Regions from separate parts of the Clostridium septicum genome, predicted to be linked through region 2. Evidence: riboswitches for the same ligand, from Rfam matches in the RefSeq annotation. Region 2 holds a riboswitch; each other region holds the start of a gene.
The links. Region 2 has a riboswitch for lysine ahead of lysA (diaminopimelate decarboxylase). Riboswitches for the same ligand answer to the same signal wherever they lie in the genome.
Positions count from the first base shown of each region.

Region 1: it holds a riboswitch for lysine, as region 2 does, so the genes downstream of both, CP523_RS06950 (amino acid permease) here and lysA (diaminopimelate decarboxylase) in region 2, are expected to answer to the same signal.
Region 3: it holds a riboswitch for lysine, as region 2 does, so the genes downstream of both, CP523_RS08275 (Na+/H+ antiporter NhaC family protein) here and lysA (diaminopimelate decarboxylase) in region 2, are expected to answer to the same signal.

Region 1 covers NZ_CP023671.1:1,584,314-1,589,054, reverse strand. Annotated here, with positions in the region: gene bioA (adenosylmethionine--8-amino-7-oxononanoate transaminase) at 1-301, shown strand, start outside; gene CP523_RS06955 (DUF4230 domain-containing protein) at 481-984, opposite strand; gene CP523_RS06950 (amino acid permease) at 1,288-2,727, opposite strand; lysine riboswitch at 2,851-3,018, opposite strand; gene CP523_RS06945 (GNAT family N-acetyltransferase) at 3,268-4,203, shown strand; gene CP523_RS06940 (PTS sugar transporter subunit IIA) at 4,284-4,741, opposite strand, start outside.
Region 2 covers NZ_CP023671.1:1,383,952-1,388,692, reverse strand. Annotated here, with positions in the region: gene CP523_RS06115 (DUF1576 domain-containing protein) at 1-951, opposite strand, end outside; gene CP523_RS06110 (beta/alpha barrel domain-containing protein) at 1,174-1,845, shown strand; lysine riboswitch at 2,000-2,166, shown strand; gene lysA (diaminopimelate decarboxylase) at 2,300-3,592, shown strand; gene CP523_RS06100 (DUF3006 domain-containing protein) at 3,810-4,028, shown strand; gene lepB (signal peptidase I) at 4,028-4,558, shown strand; gene lepB (signal peptidase I) at 4,589-4,741, shown strand, end outside.
Region 3 covers NZ_CP023671.1:1,864,339-1,869,079, forward strand. Annotated here, with positions in the region: gene CP523_RS08260 (dicarboxylate/amino acid:cation symporter) at 1-104, opposite strand, end outside; gene CP523_RS08265 (ACT domain-containing protein) at 373-813, shown strand; gene CP523_RS08270 (aminopeptidase P family protein) at 835-2,103, shown strand; lysine riboswitch at 2,215-2,390, shown strand; gene CP523_RS08275 (Na+/H+ antiporter NhaC family protein) at 2,530-4,272, shown strand; gene CP523_RS08280 (aminopeptidase P family protein) at 4,407-4,741, shown strand, end outside.

The sequences.
Region 1 (4,741 bases), 200 kb from region 2:
AATGTTAAATGAAATTTTATTAAGTGAATTAAATAGTCATCAGCTTATAGGCGAAATTAGAAATATAGGATTAATAAATGCAATAGAATTAGTAAGCAATAAAGAAACTAAGGAATCCTTTCCTAGTGAAAAAAGAGTGGGCTATGAAATATATAAGATTGCTCTTAAAAAGGGTGTAGTTTTAAGACCTATAGGAAACTGTTTATATTTTAATCCTCCATATATAATAGAAGAAGAGGAAATGAAGGAAATGGTTAGGGTGTGTAAAGAATCTTTGGATGAATATATATTAAGGATTTAAAAGAGATATCTTTAAATATATAGTCTGTGAAAATATAGCTTGAATAATATAGAAATTTAATAATATATAAATAGATAAAAGAACAACTAATAAGAAATTTTAATTTTATTAGTTGTTCTTTATTTACTAATTATTAAAATAATAAATAGGTTATAGTTTTAAAACAGTCCATTAATTTTTTATTCTTTAAAATTAACTTTTACTTTCATGTCATTACCAGAAATTTGTCTGAGTAATTTTTCTAAAACTACGTTTGTATTAGAAATTGCCTTATCATATATTTGAGAATCTTTCATTTTACTTTCAAAAATCTTAGATGTCTCTCTTTGTATAACTCCATGTTCTTCTGAAGTTAGTTGAATATCTCCAAATCGAAGCAGGCCATTTGATGCCTCTTCATAAATTGTTTTATTTTCATCAATATCTATACTGAAAATTTGTGGTTTAGGGAGGTATAACTCAACTTCTTTTGTTTGTTTATTAATATTTATATCTTTATCACCAATTGAAGATAGGTCAACAGTGTATGAGCAATTAGCGAAGAATTTAATTCTTTTTATCTTTTTAAATACTTCAAAATCTCCCCAACTTTTATCAACGACTATAGTCTCAGAAAGTTCTATCTCTAAAGGGATAATTTTATTTACATCTCTAATTTCTTTAATTAGGCTCTCTTCAGACATAAACTTTACATCTTTTTTATCATTGTCAGTTAATGTCCATTGCTTTGGAGGTGATTTTTGTGGCTTGAAAATCTTATATCCTAAAAAGACCCCTATAAGAATAAAAATAAGAGGAATAGTGAAGGAAAGCTTTAAGTTGATTTTAGATTTTCTTTTCTTTCCTTTTAGAAATTTTGGTATAAAAATAAATAATCCCTCCTTATTAGTATTAATTTATAGAATGTATTTAAGTATATGAGTGTATGTTTAGAGTTATTACACAAAAAGAAAAACTCTAAGAAAATCTTAGAGTTTTAAATATATTTATTTTTTTATTGAATACTTTGTTAAATTAACTTTCTTTAAATCAACAAGTTTGGTCTTGTTTTTAAATTTATATCCTAACCATAAAATTAAGAATAAAGGGATGCCTATATATGATGAACAAATTCCCATCCAATCAATTCCTGATTCAGATATATAAGAAAGACCTTGTCCTAAAATTACAATAGTACATAATATTAATGCTATTATAGGTCCAAATGGGAAGAATTTTGATTTATAAGGTAATTTGTTTAAATCAAAATTTTGAGCTTTGCAAGCTTTTCTAAATCTATAATGACATAATGCTATTCCCATCCATGCTATAAATCCAGCTAATCCTGAAGCGGCTACAAGCCATACATAAACACTATCTTCAGCATAAATCCCTGTTAAGAAACAAGCTGATGCAATTATTGTAGTGGCTATAACGGAGTTTATAGGAACTCCATTAGAATTTACTTTGGCAAATAGTTTAGGAGCCATACCTTCCTTTGCCATTGAGTATAGCATTCTACTTGAGGCATACATCCCGGAATTTCCAGCAGATAATACTGAACTTAATATTACAGCATTCATAATTGATGCAGCTGCAGCTACACCAGCTTTTTCAAAAACAAGTGTAAATGCGCTTTCTTTAACTCCAACTTCTGAAAGTGGTATTAAAGCCCCAATAACTACTATAGTTCCTATATAAAAAAGTAATATTCTCCAAAATACACTATTTACAGCTTTAGGTATTGATTTTTCAGGATTTTCACTTTCACCTGCAGCAATACCAACTAGTTCAGTTCCTTGGAAAGAGAAACCAGCTAATAAAAATACTATGAAGATAGATTTAAATCCTCCAATGAATGGTCCACCATTTGATGTGAAGTTAGAAAATCCAACAGCATGTCCACCCATTATTCCAAAAATATTTAAAAATCCAATTATTAAAAATACTATAACTGTTATTACTTTTATACTAGCAAACCAAAATTCAGACTCGCCGTAAGCTTTTGTTGATAGTAAATTAAGTGTAACTATTATTGATAGTAATAAAACGCTCCAGATTATCCCTGGAACATTAGGAAACCAAAATTTCATTATTAAAGATGATGCTACAAGTTCAGCAGCAATTGTTATTGCCCAGTTAAACCAATAATTCCAACCAAGAGCAAATCCTACAGCAGGGTCTATAAACTCTGTAGCATATGTGCCAAATGAACCAGAGACAGGCATAAATGTTGCCATTTCTCCTAAACTACTAATTAAAAAATATACCATTATACCAATTAAAGCGTAAGCGACTAAGGCACCACCAGCCCCTGCTTTATGTATTGTATCTCCCATAGCAAGGAAGATTCCCGTACCTATAGAACCACCTATAGCAATCATGCTAAGATGTCTAGATTTAAGTCCTTTTTTTAATTCAACATTGCAACTATTTACTGAATCCATATCAAGTCCTCCATTAACTGTAAAATACATAAATGTTTAACTAAGATGAAGATTAACTTGATTGTAAAATAAAAAAATGCCCTAAGACTATACTCAGGGCATATAAAATACTATTCATATACGAAGAATGATAGCGCTCCACAAATGTGACAGTATTACATATATTCTATGCAACACCAGCATACGGTATTAAAGCATTACCCGTACACTTCGGCAAAAAATCCTTTCACATTACCTCACTGTGCTTAACTCAATAATGTTACTAATAATTTTTGCGCCTCTATCTCAGTTATTCATTTAATGTGATTATTATTAATCAATAAGAAGAAATAGTCAATTTTAATGTAAGTTGTTAAAAGTGAGTTTTAACATTTTAATCTAATATTATTATTAAAATACAAGCATTATCTTAAAATAGCTTGTAAATTTAATTTTAATAAATATATATTCATTTTAAAGATAATTTTATATTGTGTATAAACTATATTTATCGTTATAATAAATATATTATGTTAAAAAAATCCTTAGGAGAATTTATTTATGAAGGAAAGTAAAGGGATAAGTATAGATTTAGTAAAAGGAACATTTAGTGATTATATTATTAGAGATAAAAATAGCATAGTAGTAGGTAGATTTACCATTTTAGAGCTAGATAAGGATAATAAAAAATGCAATGTAAGACTTAAGTTTTACAGATATAATGATCCAGAATTATTAAGTGAAACAGTCAGTAATATATTAAGGGCGATATTTAAGGATTCAAGTATATATAAAGCTAATTTTATAGTAAACGAAAATGCGAATTTTAAAGTGTTTATAGATTTAGGATTTGTTTTAGAAGGGATATTTTCAGATAATCTTTTTGTAAATGGTCATTTTATGGATGAACTTAGCTTTGGTATAAATAGAAGTGATTATAATAATTCATTTGTAACATCCATAATTAGATTGAAAGGTGAAAATATAGAAATAAGAAATTTAACTCCGGAAAATGCTGAAGATTTACTGGATTATTATATAAGAAATAAAGAGCATTTAGATCCTTATGAACCAAGCAGAGATGATAGTTTTTATACATATGAAACCCAAAGGGATATATTAATAGAAAGTTATAGGCAGCTTATAAATGGAACTAGTTATGATTTAGGAATATATAAAGATGAAAAGTTAATAGGTAAAGCTAAACTATCAAACATTGTATATGGAATATTTAAAAGTGCTATTTTAGGATACTCTATAGATAGGGAATATCAAGGGAAAGGATATATGAAGGAAGCGGTGAGGCTTATTTTAGACTATTCTAAAAGTGAATTAGAGTTACATAGAATTGAAGCATCAGTTTTATTAGATAACAAAAGATCTAAAGCTGTACTTTTAGGATGTGGATTTAAAGAAATAGGTATAAATGAAAAATATTTATTTATAAATGGAAGTTGGAAAGACCACCTAACTTTATATAAGATTTTAGAAGATTAAGTTTAATATTAATCTATATGAAAAAACGCTACAAAAATTTTGTAGCGTTTTCTTTAAGCAATAAACCATAAAATTATATATTAAACTTCAAAGTCAACAACTGGAGTTTCACCAGCTACAACTTTTCCAGTAGCAACTGGAGTGATTGATTTAGCTGCATCTACATTAGTTATTAAAACTGGTGTAGCAAGAGATAATCCTTTGCTTGCTATGAAGTTAGTATCTATCTTCATTATAGGAGTACCAGCTTTAACTCTAGTTCCTTGTTCTACAAGTTGTTCAAAACCTTCTCCATTTAGAGATACAGTTTCTAAACCTATATGAACTAACAGTTCTAAACCATTATCTAAAGTCATTGCAAAAGCATGCTTTGTTTTGAAAACTAAAGTTAATTCTCCATCAGCAGGAGCAACAACAGTATCTCCCTCAGCTATTATACCTATTCCATCTCCAGCTAACTTTTCAGCAAAAACTTGATCTGGCACTTCAGATAAAGGAATTGCTTGACCTGAGACAGGAGCAAGAAGTCCAGATGATT
Region 2 (4,741 bases):
TAAGTGTTTACCAAAACATCCAAAGCCCATTATAGTAAAAATAGCAGCCATTGTAGGTCCATTTAAATCACCCTTTATTAAAAGAACAAATACTGTAGAAGCTATACCTAAAATTCCCATATTAATATAAGAAGTTTCACCAAAAAGAATATAAAAATCACTAATTAATCTACCAGGTTGTTTACTAATTGAAATTAATTTATTTTTATTATTATTACCATAGATTAATCCTACAATAATTAAATATATAGAAATTATAAATAAAAATATAGAGAAAATTTTATTAGAGCCAGTATGCCATATAAGTCTAGTGTCAAAATTTATTCCAATGCTTCTTAAAATTGACATTAAAAGAGTGGCTAAAAGTCCACCAGCAAAACCTATATTATATAAATTATATCCATTATGAGATTTTATACAGTGAGAAGCAATAGGCGAAAGTATAAATCCTGTAAAAATTCCTAAGCCATAGCCAAGGAGTATTCCACCAAATTGAGAAAAATGTCCTGTAAAGCTTAATTGACTCACTGTTGGAGCTAAAGTAGTTGCAAGTAAAGCAACAAGGGTATAGTTTAAGAAAGGTTCCTTTTGATATTTAGAAAATAAATAAACACCAATCATAATTGGCCAAATATTTAGTATATTTTTCCCGAAGAATGAGAATCCAGTCATAAGATATAAAGCCATAATAGTAGAACCATTAGGTTTTATACCTATGAGAACTAAAATTGCTATAGAAGCTAAGCTTGTAAGCGCTGCATTTACAAATGTTGCCCCTATACCACCGATTTCAATGTAATCTGTTATTAAAATATCTGGTGTAAATAAAATATTTTTTAATCCAGATAAAATTTCTTTTGGAGAGTTAACTGCAAAAGCAAAAATAATAAAGAAAACATACATTATTATTAATACAGTATAGGGGGGATAAAGTTTTTTCTTTATTGACATTACTAAAATCACCTCGAAACTATGTATTATTAATTAAAGTTTACGTAATATAATTATATAGTAGAATTAAGGTAAAAGTCACAAAAATATAGTGTAAACAATAAAAAAATTTTTACTCCTTTAAATTTAAATATAAAAGAGTATAATATAATAAAATAAAAAATTAACGAAAAGATAAATGTGAGAATATATAATAAAAAATTAATAGGAGGAATAAAAAAAGTGGGGGTTAAAAAGGTAAAACTAGTTCCAGAAATAAAAGGTACTTTACGAAGTCATGTTATTGAAGTTCCAACTTGTATTAGAGAATGTAGTGGCATAAAGATATTTGGTAAAAGAATAAAATCTTTATTATTTACTACAGATGTTGCAATAATAAGAAACACAAATGCAGATGCAATAATTGCTGTTTATCCATTTACTCCTCAGCCACTTATAACTCAAGCTTTAGTTATGGCTGCCGATGTACCAATATTTTGTGGAGTTGGTGGAGGAATAACTCAAGGGAAGAGGGTTGTAAACCTTGCATTAGATGCAGAATTTAAAGGTGCAATGGGGGTAGTTGTAAATGCACCTACAGCAAATAGTATAGTTAAGAAAATAAGAGAAACTATAGATATACCTGTTATAGTAACAGTAGTTTCAGAGTGTGAAAATATAAGGGAAAGAATAGAATCAGGGGCTACTATTCTTAATGTATCAGGAGGAAAGAATACAGCTAGGATAGTTAGGGAGATAAGAGCTGAATTTCCGGATTTTCCAATAATAGCTACAGGAGGACCTACAGAAGAAACTATAATGGAAACTATAGAGGCAGGTGCAAATGCAATAACATATACTCCACCAGTTACAGGAGATATAATGAGTAATCTTATGGATAAATATAGAGGATAAATCAAATTAAAAGTAAATTTAAAAAATTCTGAAAAATATATGGCATAATCTCATAAAATGTGTATAATAATATTAATGAACTTTATATATGTTTAATTAATTAATAATTTAATTGAGAATATATAAATTAAGGTTTTTTATAGTTGAATTAAGATTATTAGGTAGAGGAGCTGTTAATAATAGTAATTATGAAGAGTTGGCAAACGAAGAAGCATAATGAAAGGGTTAATAGCCGAAGAAATAAATAAAAGCAAGAATTTATTTCTGGGGATGTATAAAATATATGCATCACTGTCACGTAAGTGGAGAGCTACAAAAGGCATTAGTTTGCAAGATTATGATTAGATTAAAGGAAATTACTACCATAATTTAATAGCTACCATTTATATTATGAAAATCTACCATCACTAAAGAAGTGATGGTTTTTTATTTTATTAAAACATGGAGGTAAAGTATGAAATTATTTGGGGCAATGGAAATTAAAGAAAATGAATTATGTATAGGTGGTATGAAAGCTAGTGAGTTAGTTAAAAATTATGGTACGCCATTGTATGTAATAGATGAAAAACTTATAAGGGATAATTGCAGAGAATATATTAAAAGTTTTAAATGTAAGGAAAATGGAAATAGGGTAGCATATGCTGGAAAAGCTTTTTTAACAGTAGAAATGTGTAAATTAATAAATGAAGAAGGACTTTACTTAGATGTAGTATCAGGTGGAGAACTATATACAGCATATAAAGCAGAGTATCCATTAGATAATATTTATTTTCATGGTAACAATAAAACATTAGAAGAAATAGAAATGGGAGTTAAATTAGGAGCAGGAAGATTTATTATTGATAACTTATGGGAGTTAGAGAAGGTAAATGAAATAGCAGAAAAATATAAAAAAATACAAAAGGTGTATTTAAGATTAACTCCAGGAATTGAAGCACATACACATGATTATATAAAGACGGGTCAGATAGATTCAAAGTTTGGTTTTGCACCTATTGGAGATAATATATTAAATGCTGTAAAGTCAGCTTTAGCCTTTGATAATATAGCATTAGTTGGGTTACATTGTCATATAGGATCTCAGATATTTGATACAGAACCTTTTGGTGATGCAGCAGAAATAATGCTTAAATTTATAGATAATATAAGACAAGAAACAGGACATATAATTTCAGAATTAGATTTAGGTGGAGGCTTTGGAATATATTATTCAGAAGGGGATAAGCCTAAAAAAACAAGTGAATACTGCAAGGTAATATTAGATAGGGTAGATAAAGTATGTAATGAATTAAATTTAGATAAACCTATTTTAACAATAGAACCAGGTAGATCAATAGTTGCTAATGCAGGAACTACATTATATACAATAGGTTCAATAAAAGAAGTTCCTGGGATAAGAAAGTATGTAGCTGTAGACGGAGGTATGACTGATAATATAAGACCTGCCTTATATCAAGCTAAATACGAAGCTGTTTTAGCAAATAAAATAACAGAATCAGATGAAGAAGTAGTAACTATAGCAGGAAAATGCTGTGAGTCAGGAGATATTTTGATAAAGGATATTAAGCTTCCTTTTGTTTATAGTGGAGATATATTAGGAATAATGTCAACAGGAGCTTATGGTTTTTCTATGTCAAATAATTATAATAAAAATTTAAGACCAGCAGTAGTATTTGTAAAAGACGGAGAAGGAAGAATAGTATCAAAAAGACAAAGCTATAAAGATTTAATAGATTCTGAAATTTAACTTTAAAAGATATATTGCTAGATACTATGTGTAAAATAGATACACATAGTATCTATTTTTTTTAGTATAATAATAATTACATTAAACAAGATAGCTATATCTTAAATAAATTTTAATAAATATAGCTATTTATATTGGTCAATAATTAGGGTAATTATGTTATACTATAAGATAAGAAATTAATAGAGAGGTGATAGACAGTTAATGTCAAGAGAGTATGGATAGTTTCATTATAGATAGAATAGAAGAAAATTACGTAGTTTTAGAAACAGAAGCTGAAAATATAATAAATATAAATAAAGACTTAGTTAAAGGAAACTTTAATGAAGGTGACGTATTAATAAAAAAAGGGGATATATATATTGTAGATCCTATTTTAACAAAGAATAGAAGAGATAAAATTAAAAATATGATGAAAGGTATGTGGGACGAATAATGGAAAATAGTAGTGATAAAAATAAAAGTAGAGGTTTTTTCTATGAATGGGGAATACCTATAATTGTAGCAGTTATATTAGCATTAGCTATAAATAAATATGTTGTATTTAAGGCTTATATACCTTCAGAATCAATGGTGCCAACATTAAATGTAGACGATAGACTATTTGTAACAAGAGTGTATAATTTAGATAAGTTAAAAAGAGGAGATATTGTAGTTTTTCACTCTGAAGAATTGCAAGAAGATTTAATAAAAAGACTAATAGGACTTCCAGGAGATGAAGTTAAAATAGTTGAAGGTGAAGTTTTTGTTAATGGGGAAAAATTATCAGAAGATTATATAGGAGCACATGATAAATTTAATGGAGAGTATAAAGTTCCAGAGGGTAAGTATTTCTTTTTAGGAGATAATAGACTTTGGTCAAAAGACTCAAGATACTGGATTAATCCTTATATAGATGGAAGTGAAATAAAAGGTAAAGCTCAATTAAAAGTATATCCATTTGATCAAATAGGTAGAGTTAAATAAGTTTATTTAAGAAAGGAAAAAAAACTTGTAATGCTTGAAAAATTCCAAGAACTTTTAAAATCAAAATCAAAAGAAAAGTCAGAAAAAGGAAAAAAATCAAGTAATTTAACAGATTATTTTAAGATAATTGGGTTATCATTAATAGTAGCACTATTAATAAATAAGTTTTTAATATTTAAAGCT
Region 3 (4,741 bases), 480 kb from region 2:
AAAGTAGCTAAAACCCCGATAACCCCCTTAGGACAGAAAGATCCAATAATTATACCTAAAATAATTGCTAATATTAATTTGGGTATAAGTCCTAATTTTTTCATATAAAGCGTCCCCCTTTAGTAAAACATTTATAATTTAATGGTAGTATATCAGAAAAAACCAATTAGAAAAGTATAAATGATAATAAAGAGATTAATAGAGAGAATTAAAGAAAAATAATGAGAGGGACAAGAAAATATTCTTTAAAGCCTTTAAAGAGGCTATATTTTCCCTAAAACAAGTTATATAATTATTGATAATAAAACAAATTTCCAAAAGTGTTTATCTGGGGCAATCATATATTAAATTTTATATTAAGGTGGTGTTTATGTGGCTGGTGAAAAATATTATATAATAAGTGAGAAGGCATTGCCAGAAGCATTCAAAAAAGTTATAGAAGTTAAGGAATTATTATTTACTGGAAAAGCAAAAGATATTAGTGATGCAGTTAAACAAACTAATATAAGTAGGAGCACTTATTATAAATATAAAGACGATATATTTCCTATGTCAGAGGGGATACACAGTAAAAAAATAACCTTAGTAGTATTATTATCTCATGAAGCGGGAACTTTATCTAAGGTGCTAGATTGTATAGCTTTTAATAAGGGGAATATAATAACAATAAATCAAGATATACCTATAAACATGGCGGCAAATGTAACAATAACATTAGATATATCAAATATGAAAAAGGATTTAAAACAGTTAGTTAATATATTAAGATCATTGCCTAATGTTGTTAGTGTAAAACTTTTAGCCATGGAATAAATACTTAAGGATGTGAATAGAATGAATAAGCAATTCTATAAAGTAAACAGAGAGAAAGTTCTTAAAGAAATAAAAGATAATTCATTAGTAATATTATTTGCAGGAAATGCGCCTAAAAAAACAGCTGATGAAAAGTATCCTTTTACACCAAATAGAAATTTTTATTATTTAACAGGAATTGATGAAGAAGAACACATTTTATTAATGAGTAAAATTAATGGAAATATAAAGTCAACTTTATTTATAAAAGAGATAGACCCGATTTTAGAAAAGTGGCAAGGAAAATCTGTGAGAAAAGATGAAGCTTTTGAAATATCAGATGTTGATGAAGTTGAATACCTAGGAAGTTTTAAAAATGTATTACATAAAATAATAACTTCAAGGGAAGACTTTAATGTATATCTAGATTTAGAAAAGGACAGCTATAATTCACCAGAAACCCTTGCAGAAAATATTTCATGGGAAATATTTAAGAAGTATCCACAGGTAAATATTAAAAATATTTATAGGATAATAAGTAAATTTAGATTAGTAAAAAGCGAAGAGGAAATCCAAAGAATACAAAAAGCAATAGATATAACAATTGAGGGTGTAAAAAATCTTATGAAGATATGTACACCAGGAATGAAAGAATATGAATTAGAAGCATATTTTGATTTAACATGCAAAACTAAAGGGGTTAGGGATTTTGCTTTTAAAACTATTGCAGCTTCAGGTAAAAATGCAGCAGTACTTCATTATGTAGATAATAACTCAGAAATAAAGGATGGGCAATTAATACTATTTGATTTAGGTGCTCAATATAATTATTATAATGGGGATATATCAAGAACATTTCCTGTTAATGGTAAATTTACAGAGAGACAAAAAGATGTTTATAATTCAGTCTTAAGAGTTAATGAAAGGGTTATTAAATCAATGAAGCCAGGTGTTAGTTTTATTGAACTTAATAAACAAGCTAGAAAATGGATAGCAGAAGAGTGCATTAAACTTGGTTTAATAGAAAAAGAAGAAGAAGTATCAAAGTACTATTATCATAGTATAGGTCATAGTTTAGGAATGGATACACATGATATAGAACCTCCTAATAGAGATGTAATATTTGAGGCAGGAATGGTATATACAGTTGAACCAGGAATATATATAGAAGACGAATCTATAGGAATTAGAATCGAAGATGATGTATTAATAACGGAAGATGCTTGCGAAGTGTTAACTAAGGACATGATAAAAACTGTTGAAGATATAGAAGAATTTATGTTAAATAATAAAAATACACTACAGTTTTAATAAAAAAGACTTTATAACATTAGTAAGTAAATAAAAAATATTCAGATTTTTTACGGAATACTATTGCATTAAATAATTAATGCTTGTATAATCAAATCATAAGTGAATAACGGCAAGGGTAGAGGCGCAATATTTAATAGTACTATTGATGAGATAAGCACTATGACTCAATAGGAAAGGAAATATTGCCGAAGCATACAACTGATGCTTTAAAGTTGTATAGCTGGGGTTGCATAAAATATGTGTAACACTGTCACAAATAATGTTTGTGGTGAGCTATCATTTAAGGATGTTTTTAATATAGTAGTGAAAATATATTAGAGCCTTGAGTGAAAACTCAAGGCTCTTTTTTAATAGAAAATAAAAATATTTAATTAAGCTGCCCTTTAAGTATTCACAATAAGATATAAAAAGGGGGACTTAAATATGAAAAACAATAAAAATTTTAGAGTATTTTTAATGACTATATTGATGTTAATTATGTCAACATCAGTAGTCTTTGCGTCAGAAGTTGATGCAGTAACTAATAATGCAGAGCATTATGGAATTTTAACATTAATACCACCAATAGTAGCTATAATATTAGCTTTCCTAACAAAAAATGTAATAATATCATTGTTTATAGGTATTTTATCAGGGAGTTTTCTTATAAAATTGATAGATCATTCATTATTTAGTGCACTTATTCAATCTTTCTTAGATTTTGTATCAAGAGCGTTAAATTCATTAGCAGATCCATGGAATGCAGGTATTATACTTCAAGTTTTAGTTATAGGAGGTGTAATTCATTTAGTAGCTAAAATGGGGGGAGCTAAAGCTGTAGCAGAGGCTTTAGCAAGAAAAGCTAAAAATGCTAGAAGTACACAATTAGTAACATTGTTATTGGGGATTGCAGTATTTTTTGATGACTATGCAAACTCATTAATAGTTGGACCTATAATGAAGCCTGTAGCTGATAAAATGAGAATATCAAGAGAAAGATTGGCATTTATTATAGATGCTACGGCAGCACCTATTGCAGGACTTGCAATTATTTCTACATGGATAGGACTTGAGGTTGGTTTAATAAACGATGCTTTTACAAATGGAATTGGGCAACAAGTAGATGCCTTTGGGGTATTTCTGCAAACTATACCATATAGATTTTATAATATACTAATAATATTCTTTGTATTTATTACTTCATTCTTATTAAAAGATTTTGGTCCTATGTATAAGGCTGAGATTGAAGCAAGAAGAAGAGATTTAAAGGCAGAAAAAGAGGTAGCAGCAGATAATAATAAAATAGATAATTCAGAGTTAGAACCAAAGGAAGGGATTAAGCTTAGTATATGGAATGCTATAATTCCAATTGGAACCTTGATAATTACAGCATTAATTTGCTTCTATTTTAGTGGATATTCATCAATAATGGCTGGAGAAGATATAGCTCTTCAACAATTAATGGGTAATTCACCATTTTCATTATCAGCTATACAACAAGCTTTTAGTGCATCAGATGCATCAGTTGCCTTATTCCAATCAGCATTAGTTGCTAGTATAGTTACTATAATTATGGGAGTTTTAAAAGGGATATTTACTTTATCAGAAGCTATAGATACTTGGATAGATGGAATGAAGCCATTACTTATAACTGGAGTTATACTAATACTTGCTTGGTCATTAAGTTCAGTAATTAAAGAGTTAGGTACAGCAAAATATTTAGTATCATTATTATCAGGGACATTACCATATTTCCTATTACCAAGTTTAATATTTATTCTTGGAGCAGTAATATCATTTGCTACTGGAACAGCATATGGAACTATGGGGATATTAATGCCACTTGCTATTCCATTAGCATTTTCAATAAATACAGACATGGGATATGTAATAGTAAGTGCAAGTGCAGTGTTAACTGGAGCTATATTTGGTGACCACTGTTCGCCTATATCAGATACAACAATATTATCCTCTATGGGATCTGGGTGTAATCATATAGATCACGTTAAAACTCAAATGCCATATGCATTATTTGTTGCAGTTATTACAATAGTATTTGGGTATATACCGGCAGGATTCGGTTTAGCATGGTATATAGTTTTACCAATAGCTTTATTAGCAGTATATATAGGAGTTCAGATATTAGGAAAAAAAGTAGATTCTGTAACAAATAAACAATTATTATAAAAATTAGTTTTGAAAAGCTAGAATATTTATTCTAGCTTTTTTATTTTAATAGATAATTAATAGATAAAAATAGTTGAATATTCGTAATATATTGTATAATCTATATAGATATAAGAAGAAAGGGGTAAAAAGAAATGAGTAAAATTGATAATTTAAGAGAAATAATGAAAAAGAATGATATACATCACTACATAATTCCAAGCAGTGATCCACATCAGAGTGAGTATGTTGCAGATTATTATAAAGGTAGAGCGTATGTTTCTGGTTTTACAGGATCAGCTGGAACAATAGTAGTATCATTAAATACAGCTAATTTATGGACGGATGGAAGATATTTTATACAAGCAGCCAGGGAGTTAAATAATAGTGGGATTGATTTAATGAAAATGAGAACTCCAGGTTACCCAAATGTTGAAGAGTGGATAAAAAGTAATGTTAAAGAAGGGGAGACTTTAGGATTTGATGGAAG